Regions from separate parts of the Pseudoruminococcus sp. genome, predicted to be linked through region 1. Evidence: a T-box and tRNA genes for the amino acid it is inferred to sense, from the RefSeq annotation. Region 1 holds a T-box; the other holds one or more tRNA genes.
What was found. A T-box is a leader RNA that pairs with one kind of tRNA and senses whether it is charged. The one in region 1 lies ahead of tyrS (tyrosine--tRNA ligase), so its partner is inferred to be a tRNA-Tyr.

Region 1 (5,257 bases):
CACAGGCAAAGGCAAGTGCATTTTCAGGATTACCTCCGCATGCCTTACAAAACTCAAAGACAAGCTTAGGACGAATTCTTTTTCCACCGGCCATAAGGCTATATTCCATAGAATCTACAAGGCCTTTGACATCATTATCCTTTATCAAAAACTCATTAAGAGCCTTTTCTATCATCTCTGAATATTCATTCATCAGCATTTTCCTCCTCTAAATCAGAAAGTTCAGTAATCTTCTGTTCTGCATTTTTTAATGTTTCATAGCAAGCATTTGAAAGCTTTATTCCCTGTTCAAAAAGCTTTAGCGATTCCTCAAGGCTGGTTTCTCCGCTCTCAAGCTTTTCAACTATTTCACGCAATTTTGTTATATTAGTTTCATAAGAAATCTTTCTCATAAGAATTATCCTTTCTCATCAAGAGTAATCGCTCTAACTTCACATTCTGCTTTTCCGTCTGAAAGTTTAACCGTAATATTTTGACCGATATTTAATTCTTCTGCACTTTTTATAACTTTATTCTTATTCTGAATAATACTGTATCCTCTCGAAAGAACCGAAAGTGGGCTTAAAGCATCAAGTTTCGCAGAAAGAGCCGCAAATTCTCGCTGATTTTCTGAAAGGATAGCCTTAAAAGCCTTAATCATATCTGCTGAAATCACATCGAGTTCATTTTTGCGTATATTTATAAACTCCTCCGGACTAAGCAACACTTTTGATGACGCTAAATTATCAAGTTCCTGTTTTTCAAAATCTATTCGTCTCTGCATAATAGCAGGCAAACTATCTTTTACGCTTTTAAAATATGAAAGCAATTCTGCCATATTTGGTGTGGCGAGTTCTGCCGCCGCTGATGGTGTAGGTGCTCTTAAATCTGCCACAAAATCGCAAATTGTAAAATCCGTTTCGTGACCGACCGCAGAAATTATCGGTATATCCGATTCAGCAATAGTTCTTGCAAGCTTTTCATCGTTAAATGCCCATAAATCCTCAATAGAGCCACCGCCTCTGCCTATGATTATAACATCGGCAGCATTTGCTTTATTAAATCTTTCAACAGCGTCAATAAGCTGTGCCGAAGCATTCTCTCCTTGAACTAGTACAGGGCAGAAAACCACCTCAGCAATAGGATACCTTCTGCCAAGAATATTCAAAATATCCTGAACAGCCGCTCCGGTTGGAGAAGTTATAACGCCAATTCTTGTTGGATATGCAGGAATAGGCTTTTTTATATCCTCGCTGAAAAGTCCTTCAGAAGAAAGTTTCTTTTTAAGCTGTTCATAAGCAAGATTCAATGCACCAATTCCGTCAGGCTGCATATCTTCAATGTAAAGCTGATATTGTCCGGTAGCCTCATAAACAGAAACTCTGCCTCTCGCAATAACCTTCATACCTTCTTCAGGCTTAAAGCGAAGATGTCTTGCATTTCCTGCAAACATAACCGCACGAACAAGAGCCTTATCATCCTTGAGTGAAAGATAAATATGCCCCGAACGATAATGGTCAGTAAGATTAGATATTTCTCCTGTTATATAAATCTCTCTGAGAGCAGGACTTTCATCAAGCAATGACTTTATATAAAAATTAAGCTGTGAAACTGTTATTACAGAATTTACTGCCATTATTTCTGCTCCTTTTCGTGTAATTTGTTTGCAAGTATAGCAACACCAGATGCATTATCGCTTGAAAACTTAGGTTCGGCAAAAAGAGCACCATATTTTTCCTCAAAATGCTTTCTGATAATTGAATTAGACATAACTCCACCAGCATATACAAGCGGAAGCTTACCATATTTTTCAAGCAGAGCCTCTGTCATTTTGTCAAGCGTTTTCTGTATATTCATAAGACACGCAAAAGCCACTTTTTCTGATGATGCACCGTCAGCCAACATTCTTGCACAGATGTTTTCAACACCGGAAAGGCAACAATCTGCACCTTTAAGAGTAGCTTTTGCATCAACTTTTCCGCTATACTTCAAAGCGAGCTTTTCAAGCTCTGAACCACAAGGAAAGTGTAGTCCGAGCATTACTCCGACTCTATCTACAAGCTGACCTGCATTAAGGTCGAGAGTTTTTGCGATAATCTCAATATCAAGTGGACTTTCCGTACCCTTATGAACTAAGAGCGCCTCTGTTGTACCGCCTGAAACATGAAAAGCAATGAATTTTTCATTTATCAATTCAAGCTTTTTAGCTGAATACAGAGCCGCCGCAATATGACCTGCCTGATGTGAAACCGTATAAAGCGGAACTCTCAAAGCCTTAGCTAAAATTCTTGCAGAATTAACTCCAACCGTAAAGCAAGGCATATATGAGCCTTCAACATCACGCGGTCTTGATGAAACAGCTATTGCATTAAGCTTACCGTTAAAGCCTTCAAAAGCCTCATCAAAAACATCTGCAAGCTGATTTGTATGGTGAAATACGGCATCACTCTGTCTTAAACCTCTTTCGCCGTCCTTAACAGGCAAAAGCTTTTTGCAATTTTTAAGGATATTCTCCCCATCATAAATAGCAACAGAGGTTGTATAATTGCTTGTATCTATTCCGAGAGTAAGCATTATTTTTCACCATTATTCTTTGCTGAACGAGCTACTCCACCAAGCACACCATTAAGGAAAGAGGCGTCCTTTTCTGTTGCATATTTCTTGCAAAGCTCAACAGATTCATTGATAGAAACGCTTGTAGGAACATCTTCAACAAACATAATCTCGAAAGTAGCTATTCTCATAAGTGTAAGCACAACACGAGAAATTCTGCTCTTGCTCCAACCCTTGAGATTTTTTTCAATAAGCTCATCAATAGCCTCAAGATTATCATAAACACCATTTGTAAGGAGCTTTGTAAATTCTCCGATAGACGCGTCACGAGCCTCAACAGCGCTATCGAAAACCTCATCTGAATCATCGTCTTTAAACATACGCTCAAACACAAGTGTAAAAGCTTCTTCTCTTTCTTGGCGTCTGTTAGTTAATTTCTTATTATTTTCCATAGCTTAATCCCCTCATTTCAGAATTATCTTATGAAATACCTTTTTACCCTTTTTAACTACAATATAACCCTTTTCAAAGTCAGCAGCTTTAACTGTATAGTTAGGGTCAGTAATCTTTTCACCATCAACAGATAATCCGCCCTGTGTTACAACTCGTCTTCCCTCAGCCTTTGACGGAACTATTGCAACCTTTACAAGCAAATCAAGAATACCTACCTCGCCATCTGTTAAATCGTCAGCAGAAATTTCTGTCTGAGGCATATTATCTGTATTGCTTCCCTTTGCAAATAATGCTCTTGCACCATCAAGTGCCTTCTTAGCTTCTTCTTCACCATGAATAAGCTTTGTAAGTTCAAATGCAAGAATCTCCTTAGCCTTATTAAGCTCCTGTCCCTCTAACTTTTCAAGTTCCTTAATCTTATCAAGTGGCAGGAATGTAAGCATCTTCAAGCACTTAATAACATCGGCATCAGCAACATTTCTCCAATACTGGAAAAATTCAAATGGGCTTGTCTTATCAGCATCAAGCCATACTGCGCCCTTTTCTGTCTTGCCCATCTTCTTACCCTCAGAATTGAGCAAAAGCTTGATTGTCATAGCGTGTGAATCCTTGCCAAGCTTTCTTCTTATAAGCTCAGTACCGCCGAGCATATTGCTCCACTGGTCATCTCCGCCAAACTGCAAGTTACAACCGTACTCTTGGAAAAGCTTATAGAAGTCATAACTCTGCATAATCATATAGTTAAATTCAAGGAAGCTAAGTCCACGCTCCATACGCTGTTTGTAACATTCAGCAGTAAGCATACGGTTAACGCTAAAGCAAGCACCAACCTCTCTCAAAAGCTCAACATAGTTAAGATTAAGGAGCCAATCAGCATTATTTACCATCATAGCTTTACCTTCGCCAAACTCAATAAAACGGCTCATCTGCTTTTTAAAGCAATCACAGTTATGCTGAATAGTTTCTTTAGTCATCATCTTACGCATATCAGTCTTACCTGATGGGTCGCCAATCATAGCTGTACCCCCACCGATAAGTGCGATAGGTCTGTTTCCTGCCATTTGAAGTCTTTTCATAAGACAAAGTGCCATAAAGTGTCCAACATGAAGGCTGTCTGCTGTTGGGTCAAAGCCGATATAAAATACTGCCTTTCCCTCGTTTACAAGCTTTCTGATTTCTTCCTCATTAGTTGTCTGAGCGATCAGGCCACGCTCTTGAAGTTCTTCATATACTCCCATTGATTTCTTTCCTTTCTAAAAATAAAATAATAAAACCCTCTGCAAATATAATGCAGAGGGCGAATATCGCGGTACCACCTCATTCACTGTTCAGCAAATGAACAGCCTTACGGCAAAAGCCGTTGCACAATAACGAGTGCCAACCGTCCCTCACTACGCAATTAAATAATCTTCGCAAGGGATACTCAGAGATGTATTTCATACGCCGTTCCGAATGGCTTGCACCAACCGCCACATCTCTTTGCGGAACAAATCATATTACTTCTTCTCATCGACGCATTTTAGATATTTTTATAATTATACACATTTTTTCTATAAAAGTCAACACAACTATTTAATGTACGTTCGATATAAATTAAAAGTTTTGCCTAAGCCTTTTCAAAAGCTTACAGTTTCCAAAAATAGTCCACCTACGGCAGAGTCTTTGGTTGCCGTCCTCAGACAGCGAAACACTTTATGCTCCACAAAACACAGAAATGTTTTTCGTAGAAAATCCTCGCAGGAGGTTCCCTGTAGGTGTCTATCCACTGCGAAAACACAAAATCAGTTTCTCAAGCAAAACTTCTACGTTCTCAATCAACTTATGTTATCGCAAATAACGAAATTATCAAGGTAACTGATATGTTAGGGGGGAACTACTGATAAACGAAAACGGTAAGCCATTAGACTTACCGTAAATTTCATTATTATTCAATTATTTATCTTATCTATTGAAGATAGACATAATATCATAGAATGAATCATCGTCATCATTTGGAGCAGCGTTTGTTGTTTGTTGTGCTTGCTGCTGTGGCTGTGCAGGCTGTTGTCTTTGTGGACGCTCCTGCTGTGCAACTGGCTGCTGTCTTGGAATTCTTGGCTGATTAAAACTGCTCTGTTGTACAGAAGCCTGCTGTGTTGTTTCAGCCTGTTTTGCTGAAGGGTCTCCCGGTGTAGCACCAAGCTGATAAGGAGCTTTGTTGCTTACAGGAGCAGTGCCTGATGGCTTAACCGCTGCATCAGCTGTTGTAGGGAAACCTGTTGCAATAACAGTA
Region 2 (5,257 bases), on a different contig from region 1:
TTATTTATAGAGAAAGGAATATCCAATCTCGGTGTAACTGACACCTAAAATCTGAGATATGTGCTGAATATGTATGTCAGCAGGTTGGGAAGCAACAGAAAAACTTCAGATATGTGCTAGATATGTAGGCTAGCAGGTTGGCAGACAACAGAAAAATCAGTTAATTTGATATTTCAAAGCGGGATTGTGCTTATGTACAATCTCGCTTTTAGTTTTTAATTAGGGAATGTAGAAAATGAAAAATTACTCACATGAAGAAGCTTTAAAAATAATATTAAGATTTATTTGAAAATAAAGATTTTATGATAATATATAAGAAGAAAAAATATAATGATAAGGTTAATCAAATACTTAGCCAAAACTCTCGTGGAAATTTAAAACATAAATTATAAAGAAAGCCGTAGCCTTGCAAATAAATACTTGCAAGGCTACGGCTTTTTTTGCGTAACTGGGACTTCAAGTCTCAGTTATAATTTTATTCGTAAAAAGAAATGAATAATTAATTATAAATTTTTATTGACAAATATATCCAAACGAGGTATAATAGTTTTGTAGATAAAATAAAAAACATCTACAGCCCATTAGTTGTTGGAAGCAACCAATGGGCATACGCCGTAAAGGTAACCAAACTTACCTAACGACTTATAGATGCCATTCTTAGGTTTCATTATAACCTATTTTGGATATATTTGTCAAGTTTTATGCCTTTACGATTGCAGTTACAGGGTATAAAACTTGACCTTTTTTATTTTACTCTTAAAGTTTGCCCTTATCAAGTTTCATAGATATATTATTATGGAACTTGATAAGAGCAAAATACTTACAATATTTTGCTCTTAACACAAAATCAAATACACAAGTATACAAGTCAAACCGGTTTTAAGGCTGTGTGTTTACACACGCTGTAGTGGAGATGTCTGTGGAAGGCTCTCCCGTGGAGAATAGTTCCCACATTCAGGACGATAACGATTAGCGGGTTATGCGTCGGTACGGTCACTGACAAATGTATACTTAATCTAAGGCTTTTCCCCTCCCACCTAACAAAGAGGGGATTGCCTTTGAATAAGGACACACACTGTATATCTTTATTCAAGGGCAAAGATTTTTTCTTAGCCTTTGTTCTTCTCTCTTTTAAGGTAATCTTAATTTCAAGGTTGCCTTTGAGCAATACCATCGCAACTTGATGATACTGCTCAAAGACAACAGGTATACACCTATTGCCTTTGAAATCTTGGTGGGAGAGGGTGGATTCGAACCACCGAAGCCGAAACAACAGATTTACAGTCTGCCCCATTTGACCGCTCTGGAACTCTCCCATATGTAAGGGCTGTCTTTTGAACAGCCCTCTTTTTAGTCTGGAGCTGGTGGACGGATTCGAACCCCCGACCTGCTGATTACAAATCAGCTGCTCTACCAGCTGAGCTACACCAGCATCTCCCTGACGCTCATATATAATAACACAACGAATTTTATTTGTCAACACTTTTTTTAAAATTTTTTGATTTTTTTTGAATCTTTTTCAGATTATTTATCCCACTCAAATTCTCTTAATCTACCATGCTCAAGAAGCTCAGGATAATCCCATTGTCTAAGAATTTCATAAACACCAATCGCAACTGAATTAGATAAATTAAGACTTCTCGCCTCATCAATCATAGGAATACGAACTGTTGTTTCAGGATTATTATGTAATAACCATTCCGGTAAACCTTTTGTTTCTTTGCCAAAAAGTATGTAGCAACCATCGGGATAAGAAATATCTGTATGCTTTTGAGGCGCTTTTGTAGAAAAATAATAATATTTGCCGCCCTTTGTACGCTCAAAAAAATCATCAAGACTTTTATAATAAGTTATATCCAAAAGATGCCAATAATCTAAACCAGCTCTTTTAAGTTTTTTATCATCAACTTTAAAACCCATAGGTTCTACAAGATGAAGTCTTGCACCTGTTGCCGCACAGGTTCTTGCAATATTACCTGTATTCTGCGGAATCTCAGGCTCAACTAAAACAACATTTAATTCTACCATAAAAATTTTCCTCCATACAAAACATAAATAAATGATAATACTTTGCAAAGGATAAATCAAGAGCCTTAATTCTTAAAGTTTAAAACTGGTAAATTTTTTCAGGCTTAAATTAAGCAAAAGGAAGAACACTATGAATACGGTTAATTTCATACTTTTTATTTGGAGGTCAACAATTATGGTTAAAAATACAATGAGTGTTGTTAAAGGTGTCGGTGCAGGCCTTATCGCAGGAGCGGTTGTAGGTTATGTAGGAAGTCAAATGAAACAGCAGCCAAAGAAAACAAAGAAAAAAGCTGTTCATGCTGTGAATGCTGTAGAAAGTCTTCTCGACAATGTACAGGCAATGCTTAAAAGCTAAAAAAATTTATTAAGGGCTGTCGCAAATGATATGTACCCTCTTTGCTGGACAAAACCAGTAAGGAGGGTTATTTTTATGCGTTATAGTTATGAGTACAAAAGAAATGCCGTAGAATTATATCGACAGGGTCAATGGCCTGATACACCAGATGGTCTAAGCACTAAGGCGTTTCATATAACAGTTCGTAAATGGGTTAGAATTGAGGATGCATGTGGTCCTGATGCATTAAGACACAAAGGGAATAACAAAGAATGGACTCCAGAGGAACGTTATGCCTTAGTTGCACGTGTTTTGGCTGGTGAATCTAACAAATCTGTTGCATTTTCTGCAGGAATAGGTGATGGTCTATTATATCAATGGGTTCACAAATATATGATTTTGGGATATAATGGTCTTGTAAATTGTAAGAAAGGTCGTCCCAAAAAGAATCTAGATATGAAGAAGATTAATTACAATAAGCCAAGGAAGTTAGAAGAATCAGAATATGAAGAATTAGTTAGACTTCGTGCCGAAAATGAATATATCAAGACAGAGATTGAAGTAATAAAAAAAGAGATCGCCTTGAGAGAAAAAAAGGAAGCTGCGCATCTCAAGGCGAAAAAGCGGCAATAATCAAAGAACTCAGAGAAAAAGGATATCAATTAAAGTATCTTCTTAAAGCTATGCAAATGGCTAAATCCACTTACTACTTTGAGCTTAGCAAAGAAGATGTTATTGCTGTAAAAAATGCGGATTTGGTTAAAGAAATCGAAATTATCTTTGAACAAAACAAATGCAGATATGGCGTTAGACGTGTCTACAGAGAACTACGTAATAGAGGCTATGAGGTGAATCACAAACGAGTACAGCGCATTATGCACGAAACTAGAATGATAGGCAAGCGTCCAAAGGAGAAATATCATTCTTACAAAGGTGAAATTGGAAGAATTGCTAGCAACATAATAGATAGAAATTTTACTGCCGATAAACCACTTCAAAAGTGGACAACCGATATATCTCAGTTCAATTTTTCTTGGGGTAAATGTTATTTGTCTCCAATACTTGATATGGCAACAAATGAAATAATATCTTATGACATCTCATTAAGCCCCAATATGGAACAAATAAAAAGAATGCTTGATCAAGCATTTAGAAGTTTCCCAAATGTAACTGGATTGATTTTTCATTCAGATCAAGGATGGCAATACCAGCACACTTACTATCAGAATTGTTTAAAAGAACATGGCATTATCCAGAGTATGTCACGAAAGGGCAATTGCTACGATAACTGTATTATGGAAACATTCTTTGGTAGGATGAAGAATGAAATGTATTATGGGTACGAAAATGCTTATAAAACATTTGATGAGTTTGCAAAAGCTGTCAAAGAATATATAGATTATTACAACAATAAAAGAATTCAGGCAAAAACAAAATGGATGCCTCCTGTACAATACAGGAAGACATCCATGTGTTCAGCTTAATTTATAAATATGTGTCCAGAATTCTGGGTACATATCAAAATGCGATAGCCCTTAAGGTTTATTTAAAATCAGTTTTATTCAGATTTTGTTGAATTATCTGTATTTTCAGATTGTGATTTATTCATATCCAAGCCTAAGAACAAATTATCTGAACCATAATATGTTGGCATTTTTCCGTCCCACTTGTTTATAAATTCAAGATAAATAATATTCTGCGAAATTTGTTCATTCTTGAGTTTCATAGCTTCAGCTTCGCCTTTAGCTTTTGTAACAGCTTGTTCAGCCTCAGTTTTTATTCTTTCAAGGTCATATTTTGCTTTTAAAGCATTCTGCTCCGCTATTTGCTTTTCTTCTATCGCTGTATTAAAAGCGTCTGTAAAATCAAAATTAACAATATTAAAACTATCTACAAGAATATATTTTTCTCCTAACTTAGTCTGTAAGAATTTCTTCATTTCATCAGAAACTTCAGTACGCTTTGTTATAAGTTCTTCTGCGGTATATCTTGATGTGACAGACTTTATACATTCTGAAATAGCCGGATTTATAACCGTAGATTCATAACTCATACCTATATTCTGATATAAATCAGCTACATGGTCTTGGTCTATGCGATAGTTTACTGCAATAGAACTTTTAATTGTTTGCAAATCCTTACTTGCGGAAGAATTATCTTTAGACTCATACTTCTTAACTCGAACATCAATAACCTCTGCACTCTGAACAAACGGAATTTTAAAGTTAATTCCCTCATTCATAACCGCCCCTGTGACCGCTCCCATATTGAGAGTAACACCCTTGTGGCCGGCCGGAACTATTGTTATTGATGCAATAGCTATCACCGCTATAAGTAATACTGCAACACAAACACTAACAATGACCTTAATCTTCTTGCTTTTAGGATTGACCGTAAAAATTTTCTTTCCTTCTTCAGCCATAATTACAATTTCCTTTCTTTTTAACACATAAAATATGAATATTCTTTTTATATTTTAAAACGGATTATAGCATATAAATTTTATACATTAATTCTTTAATAGAATTATTGCGTTAATATATTTAAGATTTAAAATATATTAACAATTTTCTATAAAATTGAAAAATCCTCACAGAAATTTATTCTGTGAGGATTTTTCAGGTTTTAAAGCTTATTTAACTGTTACTGTAAAATACTTAGTAACATACTTGCCTGTTGAATCAATTACTCTGACTGCATACTGATAATCACCTGTTTTTGTTGGCTTATTAGTATAGCTTGTTACTGTTGTTGCATTCTTGAGAGTTACCCAATCAATCGCTCCATCCGGTTTGCAGAAATAGCTGTACTTATATGGCGCAGTACCGCCTGTTGCCTTTGCTGTCATTTTAACTGATGAACCAAGATTGATTGATGTTGCGCTGATTGTAG

Region 2: it has a tRNA-Tyr gene. The T-box ahead of tyrS (tyrosine--tRNA ligase) is inferred to sense a tRNA for this amino acid. The anticodon was not compared.

What each region holds. Positions count from the first base shown of each region.
Region 1 covers NZ_JBKXNW010000007.1:29,281-34,537, forward strand. The annotation lists gene ACLU24_RS08080 (polyprenyl synthetase family protein) at 1-193, opposite strand, end outside; gene ACLU24_RS08085 (exodeoxyribonuclease VII small subunit) at 186-392, opposite strand; gene xseA (exodeoxyribonuclease VII large subunit) at 398-1,615, opposite strand; gene ACLU24_RS08095 (tRNA (adenosine(37)-N6)-threonylcarbamoyltransferase complex transferase subunit TsaD) at 1,615-2,553, opposite strand; gene nusB (transcription antitermination factor NusB) at 2,553-2,984, opposite strand; gene tyrS (tyrosine--tRNA ligase) at 2,997-4,223, opposite strand; T-box leader at 4,276-4,507, opposite strand; gene ftsZ (cell division protein FtsZ) at 4,927-5,257, opposite strand, start outside.
Region 2 covers NZ_JBKXNW010000012.1:21,162-26,418, reverse strand. The annotation lists tRNA gene ACLU24_RS11535 (tRNA-Tyr) at 1,233-1,316, opposite strand; tRNA gene ACLU24_RS11530 (tRNA-Thr) at 1,357-1,432, opposite strand; gene trmL (tRNA (uridine(34)/cytosine(34)/5-carboxymethylaminomethyluridine(34)-2'-O)-methyltransferase TrmL) at 1,525-2,028, opposite strand; gene ACLU24_RS11520 (hypothetical protein) at 2,204-2,386, shown strand; gene ACLU24_RS11515 (helix-turn-helix domain-containing protein) at 2,462-2,998, shown strand; gene ACLU24_RS11510 (IS3 family transposase) at 2,995-3,849, shown strand; gene ACLU24_RS11505 (prohibitin family protein) at 3,924-4,787, opposite strand; gene ACLU24_RS11500 (alpha-amylase family glycosyl hydrolase) at 4,998-5,257, opposite strand, start outside.